DNA from 3 places in the Bariatricus sp. HCP28S3_D3 genome. Region 3 is predicted to be linked to each of the others. Evidence: riboswitches for the same ligand, from Rfam matches in the RefSeq annotation. Region 3 holds a riboswitch; each other region holds the start of a gene.
What was found. Region 3 has a riboswitch for cobalamin ahead of ACTNB3_RS16255 (sirohydrochlorin cobaltochelatase). Riboswitches for the same ligand answer to the same signal wherever they lie in the genome.
Positions count from the first base shown of each region.

Region 1: linked by a shared signal. The riboswitch ahead of ACTNB3_RS00680 (sirohydrochlorin cobaltochelatase) and the one ahead of ACTNB3_RS16255 (sirohydrochlorin cobaltochelatase) in region 3 are both predicted to bind cobalamin.
Region 2: linked by a shared signal. The riboswitch ahead of ACTNB3_RS04855 (ABC transporter substrate-binding protein) and the one ahead of ACTNB3_RS16255 (sirohydrochlorin cobaltochelatase) in region 3 are both predicted to bind cobalamin.

Region 1 is NZ_JBQHTK010000001.1:149,418-152,696, reverse strand. Features, by position in the region: gene ACTNB3_RS00690 (SPFH domain-containing protein) at 34-1,041, shown strand; gene ACTNB3_RS00685 (PTS ascorbate transporter subunit IIC) at 1,043-1,255, shown strand; cobalamin riboswitch at 1,405-1,592, shown strand; gene ACTNB3_RS00680 (sirohydrochlorin cobaltochelatase) at 1,812-2,999, shown strand; gene ACTNB3_RS00675 (hypothetical protein) at 3,016-3,279, shown strand, end outside.
Region 2 is NZ_JBQHTK010000004.1:51,352-54,630, forward strand. Features, by position in the region: gene ACTNB3_RS04850 (ABC-F family ATP-binding cassette domain-containing protein) at 1-919, opposite strand, end outside; cobalamin riboswitch at 1,067-1,265, shown strand; gene ACTNB3_RS04855 (ABC transporter substrate-binding protein) at 1,394-2,602, shown strand; gene ACTNB3_RS04860 (FecCD family ABC transporter permease) at 2,633-3,279, shown strand, end outside.
Region 3 is NZ_JBQHTK010000042.1:10,837-14,115, forward strand. Features, by position in the region: gene ACTNB3_RS16250 (acyl-CoA dehydratase activase) at 1-607, shown strand, start outside; cobalamin riboswitch at 734-922, shown strand; partial or broken gene ACTNB3_RS16255 (sirohydrochlorin cobaltochelatase) at 1,161-1,304, shown strand; gene ACTNB3_RS16260 (DUF2325 domain-containing protein) at 1,599-1,904, shown strand; gene ACTNB3_RS16265 (DUF3793 family protein) at 1,889-2,440, shown strand; gene ACTNB3_RS16270 (flavodoxin) at 2,472-2,894, shown strand; gene ACTNB3_RS16275 (MarR family winged helix-turn-helix transcriptional regulator) at 3,200-3,279, shown strand, end outside.

The DNA.
Region 1 (3,279 bases), on a different contig from region 3:
CATTTTGATATCAAAATAAAGGAGGGGAAACTCATGAAGGAAATCACATTAAACAATAGGAAGAACGGAATGCCGGTACTGCTTCTGACCATTGCTCTGTATGTACTCGCAACGTTAGGACTGATCTTTGGAATCGAATACGAATACTGGATCCTTGTGGTCCTTTGCAGTATCTGGCTGGCACTTGGCTGGATTTTGTTTTTAGGTCTTAAGACACTGAAACCACAGGAAGCGCTTGTGCTTACTCTTTTCGGAAATTATGTCGGTACGCTGAAAGAGCCTGGTTTCTATTTTGTGAATCCGTTCTGTGTAGGTGTGAATCCGGCTGCGAAGACAAAGCTGAACCAGAGCGGAGACGTGGACAGCCAGTCCAAGAGGTCTGTAATTTTCACACAGCCACAGGCAGGACAGGCTGCGGAGACGGTGAATAAGAAGATCTCTCTGAAGGTTATGACACTGAATAACAACCGTCAGAAGATCAATGACTGCCTCGGCAACCCGGTGGAGATCGGAATTGCCGTTACATGGCGGGTAGTGGACACAGCAAAAGCAGTTTTTAATGTAGACAACTATAAGGAATACCTTTCTCTGCAGTGCGATAGTGCGCTCCGTAATATTGTGCGGCTATATCCTTACGATGTATCTCCGAATGTAGATACCACAGGAGACGGTGTCGCGGATGAAGGAAGCCTTCGCGGTTCCAGCGAAGTGGTTGCGGCAAGAATTAAAGAAGAGATCCAGGGCAGAGTGGAGGAAGCAGGCCTTGCGATCATCGAAGCGCGTATCACTTATCTGGCATATGCTCCGGAGATTGCGGCAGTCATGCTTCAGCGACAGCAGGCTTCTGCGATCATCGATGCGAGAAAAATGATCGTTGACGGAGCCGTGGGCATGGTGGAGATGGCACTTGAAAGGCTGGAAGAGAAGGATACAATAGCATTAGACGATGAAAGAAAAGCTGCGATGGTATCTAATCTGCTGGTTGTGCTTTGTGGAAATCATGATGCACAGCCGATAGTAAATACAGGAAGTCTTTACTAATATGGCAGAAACGAAAAAACAGATACCGCTTCGGGTATCACCAAAACTGTACGATGCCCTCGCAGCCTGGGCTGAAGATGATTTCCGTTCACTGAACGGGCAGATTGAATTTTTACTGACTGAATGTGTGAAGCAGCATCGAAAGGATGGCAAATATATTTCGAAGGAATTGCATGTGCGTCCACAGATCGATCTTCCGGAGAAAGAAGAATAATACATAAAAAGGCGGTGATGAGCCGTCTTTTTATGTTATGTGCAGGAGTTGTCGCCCGGAGTGGTCCGGCCGAAATAGATGAACATGCAGCGATTGAATTTGGAATCGGGGAAAACGAAGAAGCAGGCTTTACATTTCAGGCGGGTTGTGATAAGGTATGTTCGTCAGGTTCAGACAGCATTAGCTGTCTGATTAAAAGGGAAACAGGTGGAAGTCCTGTACGAACTCGTCACTGTAAACGGGGAGTGCAAGGCCAGGAATGTCACTGAGCAATTGGGAAGGCGGCCTTGGATCTGGATCCGTAAGTCAGGAGACCTGCCTGCAAAAAACGGAGTGGGAAGAACCCACAGGCCACGAGTAACTGGTCGCAACCGATAAGAGTCATATTCCACATTCTCATCATCAGGCACCGGTGAAAGACTGGCTGTTTTGGAGAGAGTGCTGTTTGCGTATGTTATTATGAAGTGTGCCTTTTACCGGCGATATGGGAAAGGCACCTCTTTTTTGTTGTACGCATTATCGGGAGAACGACAAAATAAGAAGGAGGAGATTCAGAATGAGGAAAAGATTACTCACAATTCTACTGGCCGTTTCCGTAATCAGCACATTAACAATAGCAGGATGTTCTGGTGGAAATGGGGAAGAAAAAGAGGAGACCAAAGAAACAGAAGATGATCAGAAAGCAGCGAATGAGGTGGCAGATTTGATAGACGCAATCTATGTTCAGGAAAGAAACGATCAGACGGATGAAGCGTGTAAGGCTGCAAAAGAAGCATGGGATGAACTGACGGATGAGCAGAAGGAACTGGTAGAAGGAGAAAATGCGGACCCGGATTATTTTGGAAAAGATACCGGAGACGCATCCGCCGACGATTCAAGGAACCAGGATGGAATCGGAGAAAATGAACTTCTGGCAGTCAGCTTCGGAACATCTTACAATGACAGCCGCGTGGAAGATATTAAAGGAATAGAAGATGCCCTGCAGGAGGCATATCCTGACTGGTCCGTAAGAAGAGCATTTACATCGCAGATTATCATCAATCACATACAGGCGAGAGACGGAGAATGTATTGACAATATGGATCAGGCTCTGGAGCGTGCAGTGAAAAATAATGTGAAGAATCTGATCGTACAGCCGACCCACTTGATGCATGGAGCAGAATATGATGAACTGGTCAAAGCAGTGGAGCGTTACCAGGACAAATTTGAATCCGTAAAGTTTTCGGAACCGCTTCTGGGTGAAGTGGGAAGCGATGCTTCGGCAATCAATTCAGATAAAGAAGCTGTTGCAAAGGCAGTGACGGCACAGGCTGTTGAAACAGCAGGATATGACAGCCTCGATGCAGCGAAGGAAGATGGTACGGCATTTGTATTTATGGGACATGGCACCTCCCATACGGCAAAAGTTTCCTACAGCCAGATGCAGACACAGATGCAGGTACTCGGCTACGACAATGTATTTATCGGGACCGTCGAAGGGGAACCGGAAGAAACTTCCTGCGAGGCAATTATTGAAGCAGTAAAAAATGCGGGATATAAAAAGGTCATTCTCCGGCCGTTGATGGTTGTGGCGGGGGATCACGCAAATAATGATATGGCCGGAGAGGATGAAGATTCATGGAAGAGTCTGTTTGAAAATTCCGGATTTTTTGAACAAGTGGATGTGCAGATTGCAGGACTTGGTGGAATCGAGGCTATTCAGCAGATTTATGTTGATCACACTGCGGCAGTCATTGATAAATAATGGGAGGATCAGAAGTATGAAGAAGAAAATAGCAGCCATGCTTGGAATGGCAATACTGGCATCCGCGTTGATGCTCGGATGTGGAAAGAAAGAAGAAGCTGCAAAGACAGATACCGAGACACTTACGGAAGATACAGCTCAGAGTGAAGAAGCCGGGGAGGCTGAACTGGAAGACGGAATTTACAGTGCAGAATTCCAAACTGACAGCAGCATGTTTCATGTAAATGAAGCCTGTGACGGAAAAGGAACTCTGACGGTTAAGGATGGTCAGATGACGATT
Region 2 (3,279 bases), on a different contig from region 3:
CGGCGGCGAGCTCTATGACATCCATCTTATCCAGCTTTTTCTGACGGGACATGGCCATGTTGCGGGTGGAGACGCGCGCTTTATTGCGTGCCACAAAATCCTTGAGTTGGCTGATTTCCTGCTGCTGCTTCTTGTAGGCAGCCTCAAGCTGGGCTTTCTTCACTTCGTAGATTTTCTGGAAATTGTCATAATCTCCGACGTAGCGGTTCAGTTCCTGATTTTCCATATGATAAATGATGTTCACCACTTCATTCAGAAACGGAATGTCATGGGAAATCAGGACGAACGCATTTTCATATTCGGTGAGATAACGTTTCAGCCAGTTGATATGCTCTTCGTCCAGATAGTTGGTTGGCTCGTCCAGAAGCAGGATGTCCGGCTTTTCCAGAAGGAGTTTGCCGAGCAGGATACGGGTGCGCTGGCCGCCGCTTAAGTCGGTGACATCCTTGTCCAGTCCAAGATCCAGAAGCCCCAGCGCGCGTGCGACTTCTTCGACCTTTGCATCGATCACATAGAAATCGTGCATGGTCAGTGTGTCCTGGATGGTCCCAAGCTCTTCCATAAGTGTCATCATAGTATCTTCATCCACGTCCCCGAGGCGGTCACAGATCTCGTTCATCTTCGTTTCCAGTTCAAAAAGCCAGGAAAAGGCGGATTTCAGCACTTCGCGGATCGTCATGCCCTTTTCAAGTACAGTGTGCTGATCGAGATAACCGACACGGACATTTTTTGCCCATTCGATTTTCCCTTCGTCCGGCTGGAGTTTTCCTGTAACAATATTAAAAAAAGTAGATTTCCCTTCTCCGTTGGCTCCGACAAGTCCAATGTGTTCGCCTTTCAGAAGACGGAAGGACACATCATGAAAAATGGCGCGGTCACCGAAGCCGTGGGAAAGATGTTCAACATTTAAAATGCTCATTTTCGATTCTCCTTTGTTATGTGGTAACAAGTGACAGTGTCCTGCTTATTATATTATATCTACCGGATAAAAGGCAATGGATTTCGAAAGGATTTCAAAGGAAAAATGCGGTTGCCATACAGGCGGGGATATGTTATAGTGAGGGTGTTCTATATTGGGCTTTTCAGTGCCGGGCAGATGATTCAGATCTGCCGGGTTAAAAGGGAATCAGGTGCAAATCCTGAGCGGTCCGGCCACTGTAAACAGGGAGCGAGGTTATAGATAAGTCATTGCGTATCCAGCGCGAGAAGGCATAACCGGGCGATGAGCTGTAAGTCAGGAGACCTGCTGAGAAGAATGTGAATAGCTTCCGATGAAAGCATAGATTTGCAGAATATTTCAGGGGGAAGTCTGCTTTCGTACAGGAAAAGCGGGCTTTTTTGAATGGGAAATTTGTGCTTTGCGGATCGGATCGAAAGTGGAAAGAGGGATACGATGAAAAAGAGAGCAGCACGGTTCCTGTGTATGATACTGATTGCGGTACTGATTTTCGGAATTCCGGGATGTGGTTCGGAAGAGAAAACGATGCCGGAAACGGAAGAAAATAAGATGACATCTGAACCACAGCGGGAAGAGGCGAAAGAAACGCCGGGACCAATGGAAATCAAGGGACTTACTTATGAATCTGCGATGGAACTTGATTATGCAAAAGGGTTCGGGGTATATTATTATCAGGATGGATATAAGCTGATCCGGATCCGGGACGGGGAAGACTATCTTCTTGTTCCGGAGGGCAGGAATATTCCGTCGGATCTGGAAGAAGACATCGTGATTTTACATCAGCCGCTGGACCGTATTTATCTTGCGGCAACATCGGTGATGGCATTATTTGATTCGCTTGATGCATTGGATGCGATTCGCCTGAGCGGGACACAAAAATCCGGCTGGTACATTGAAAATGCGGTGCAGGCTATGGAAGATGGCGCCATCCTTTATGCCGGAAAATACAGTGAGCCGGATTATGAACTCCTGATCGATGAGGAATGTGATCTGGCTATTGAATCCACGATGATCCTGCATACTCCGAAGGTGCAGGAGATGCTTGAGATGCTTGAGATTCCGGTATTTATCGACCGGTCCAGTTATGAGACGCATCCGCTTGGAAGAACGGAGTGGATCAAGGTCTATGCCGCGATGCTGGACAAAGAAGAACAGGCAGAGACATTTTTCAAGGAACAGTCCAAAGTAATCGAAGAACTGAAGGACTTTGAAAATACAGAGCAGACGGTTGCCTTTTTCTATGTGAGTACCGATGGAACCGTCGTGGTCAGAAAGTCCGAAGATTACATTCCGAAAATGATCGAGATTGCGGGTGGACGTTATGTTTTCGATGATCTTGAAAATACGGAAAATAACAGTGCGTCGATCAGCATTTCTATGGAAGAATTCTTTGCATCTGCAGCCGACGCGGACTATCTGATCTACAATTCATCGATCGATAATCCGGTGGAATCGATGGAGGATCTTCTGGCGAAAAGTGAGCTGTTTGCAGATTTTAAAGCGGTGCAGGAAGGAAATGTGTGGTGTACCGGAAAGTACCTGTATCAGGCGACAGACATTGTCGGAAATCTGATTACAGACATTCATCTGATGCTTACCGATGGAAAAACGGAGGAGATGACATTTTTATATAAAGTGTCATGACGATATCAGGATATGAGAAAGTGAGGAACAATGGAGAAAAGGAAGAATAAGCCGGTACGAATGGAAGAGATGAGAAGACGGATCCGGTATTTGCTGGTGTTTGCCGGACTTCTGGCTGCATTTTGTGTGATTATTGTGCTGAATATTAATACGGGAAACGTACATATTTCTGTTTCTGAGATTTTGAATATTCTATTCGGACAGGCAAAGCAGGATGCGAATTACAGAATCATCTGGAAAATTCGTCTGCCAAGAGTTCTGATGGCAGCCCTTCTCGGAGGTGCCCTTTCTCTGTCCGGGTTCCTGCTTCAGACTTTTTTTGCCAATCCGATTGCAGGCCCCTTTGTGCTTGGCATTTCCTCGGGCGCGAAAATGGTGGTCGCCCTGACGATGATCGTATTTCTGAAGTACTTCAGCAGAGTCTCTTCGTATACGCTCATTATAGCGGCATTTATAGGTTCACTGATTGCGACCGGATTCATCCTTCTGATGTCAAGAAAGATCAATCATATGGCAACCCTTCTGGTGGCCGGAATCATGATCGGCTATATCTGTTCGGCGGTTACGGATTTTGTGGTTACATTTGCGGAGGACTCGGATATCGTGAATTTGCACGGCTGGTCTCAGGGAAGCTTTTCCGGGATGAGCTGGAGCAACGTGAAGGTTGCTTTTGTATT
Region 3 (3,279 bases):
TGATGAGACAAAAGTTGCAGCGACCGGATATGGAAGAATTGCTGTAGATTTTGCAGATTATGTGATTACCGAAATAACATGTCATGCAAGAGGCGGAAGACAGATGGCAGGAGATAATTGTACGATTATTGATGTGGGCGGACAGGATACCAAAGTAATCCTGGTCGAGAACGGAACCGTGCAGGATTTCCTGATGAATGATAAATGTTCCGCCGGGACCGGAAAGTTTTTGGAAATTATGGCAAATCGTCTCGGAATCACGCTTCAGGAGCTTTTTGATATGGCTGAAAGCGGAACAGTCTTACCAATCAGTTCTCTTTGCACCGTATTTGCAGAGTCCGAAGTCATCAATTATATCGGTGTCGGGAAAAATCGTGAAGATATTGCGGCGGGGGTCGTTGATTCCGTAGCATCTAAGGTGGCACAGTTGAGCCAGAAGAAGGCACTGTCAGATAAGATTATTCTGACAGGAGGGTTGAGTCACAGTACATATTTTACCAGAATCCTTTCTGCGAAAATCAGAAAGACGGTGGAACCTACCGAAAACGGACGATATGCCGGCGCGCTGGGGGCAGCATTACTGGCGAAGGAGAAGAAGAATAAATAGTAGCAAAGGAATATAAGGTGAGCGCAAAGAGCAGGAGCAAGGGGATACTCATCAGTACCCTTGCTCCTGCTTTCCCTTCTGTAAGATATTTCTATTTCCGGAGTCTTTATATTTTTTGCAGAATATGATATGTTAAGCTCGATAGGTTCAGACAATTACCGGTTGTCCGATAAAAAGGGAAACAGGTGCAAATCCTGTACAAACTCGTCACTGTGAGCGGGGAGTGCAAGGCCATTTATGTCACTGAGCAATTGGGAAGGCGGCTTTGGATTAAGATCCGTAAGCCAGGAGACCTGCCTATTGAAAAACGGAGTGGGGAAGGACCCACAGATCACGAGTAACTGGTCGCAACCGATCATAATGGAGCTGTTTCGCTGGTTGGCACCCTGGTTCTGTCAGGATGTTCCGGAAAAAGCGATGAAAATGCGGAAACAACAGTAGAAAACGACGAGGAAGAAAGTACAGAAAACGAGGATCAGAAGGCTGCGGATGAGGTGGCAGCGCTGAATTGATGCAATCTACATACAGCAAAGAACGGATGAGACGGATGAACAGTGTAAGAAGAGCCTTTACCGCGCAGATCATTATCAATCATATTCAGGCCAGAGACGGAGAATGCATTGATAATATGGATCAGGCACTGGAGCGCACTGTCGCAAATGGTGTAAAGAATCTGGTCGTTCAGCCGACACACCTCGCAGATCTTGGAGGAATCGCTAAGATTCGGGAAATTTATATTGCACATACTGCAACTGCGATCGGTCAGTAAACAGATGATCCTGCAACAGAAATGAGAAAAATAATCAATACGAGAATATGGATTGACAATGGGAACAGAAACAGATAATATATAAATAGTTAGTAAAAGCTAACTTAAATGTTTATATCCGTACTGAATGGCTATACAAATTAAGACAAAGAAACGCCTACATGGCGTTTTCTTTAAAACCCGATGTTAGGCAAAGCTAACAAAAGAAAGGAGATACATAAAATGAGCGTAGTGATTATCGGAGGAAATGAATGCATGGTTCGTCAGTACAAGGATCTATGCCAGGAATATCAGTGTGATGCGAAAGTATTTCCAAAACAGAAAAGCAGTTTGAAAGGAATCGGATGTCCCGATCTGATGGTATTATTTACCAGCACAGTATCACACAAAATGGTGCGAAATGCGTTGAATGAAACAAAAGGACTTGATGTAAAGGTGGTGCGGTCACATACCAGTTCTATGTCGGCGCTCAATAATATTTTAGATGATAATATCAAACAGGAGGAAGCAGTATGTCTGATGAAATGATTGTCCGTCATTGTTCACCCACATTGGCAGGGTTAAAGACCGGCAACTTGTTCAACTGTCCGTGTTCGGATAAAAAAGAGTTGATTCTGGCAGTGCGATCATTGAACAAACGACTTGCACCGAAGGGAATACGGGTGATCCCGATTCAGGTATGTGAACAGCGGGTACTGATCTACCTTTATCGTCCTGACAAATTGGAAAATGATCTGGCTGTAGAAGAGGCAGGGGAAATTCTGAGAGCATGTGGATATTCCACCGGGGACTGTGACAAATGTGTGGTACGGTTAAGCAGACGTTTGCAGGAGTCGGGGGATTTCCCGCATGAAATCGGACTGTTTCTGGGATATCCGCCCGAGGATGTGCGTGGATTTAACGAAAATCATGCCGAAGGTTATAAATTTGTAGGATGCTGGAAAGTATATGGAGATGAAAAAAGTGCAAAAAAACAATTTGCACGCTATAAAAAATGTACAGACGTATATTGCTCTCAATGGGCAAACGGCAAAAGTATTGAACGGCTCACAGTAGCTGTTTGATGATAGAAACTAAGAAAGGTTGGTATACAATATGAGTAAAATTGCAGTTGTTTTTTGGAGTGGAACCGGCAATACCGAACAGATGGCATACGCCGTAATGGAAGGAATTAAGGAAAAAGCAGCAGAAGCCGCATTATTTGCAGCGTCGGAGTTTGGTGCTTCTATGGTAAAGCAATATGATGCGATTGCATTCGGGTGCCCGGCTATGGGAGCGGAGGTGTTGGAGGAAACAGAATTCCAGCCGATGTGGGATGCCTGCGAAGGAGCACTTGGTGGGAAAAAAGTTGCTTTATTCGGTTCTTACGGATGGGGCGACGGTGAATGGATGCGAAGTTGGGAAGATGCCTGCGGCAGCGCCGGAGCAGTGCTTGCATGCGAGAGTGTGATTTGCAATGAAGCACCGAATGAGGAAGCTTTGGAGGCCTGCAGAGCATTAGGGGGAGCGCTTTGCTAAATCGCCAATCGGAAGTAATGTATGGATGTATAGGCTAGAAAAACGCCGAGGTATGAAAATGGCTATCATGCTTCGGTGTTTTTCTTTTTATTGGGTTGCCTGTATAGTGTTGATGAATAGCGAAAATGACTGAATGGAAATGGCAAACATATTGAATAGTACCGGTGGATAGGAAAAGAATGGTACAACCGGATTTAGTGCAAAAAAGAGAAGAATAGAATAAGTACAGAATTTGACTTGACAATAAAAGAACTACACCATATAATTACCAATGGTAACTAATAGCGGCAATAAAGAGAGGGTTTATGGAAACTGAAAAAATAAAAAGAATGATGGATGCCTGTTATATGGCAAAAAGAATCCGGGATATGCTTCCTGAATTACC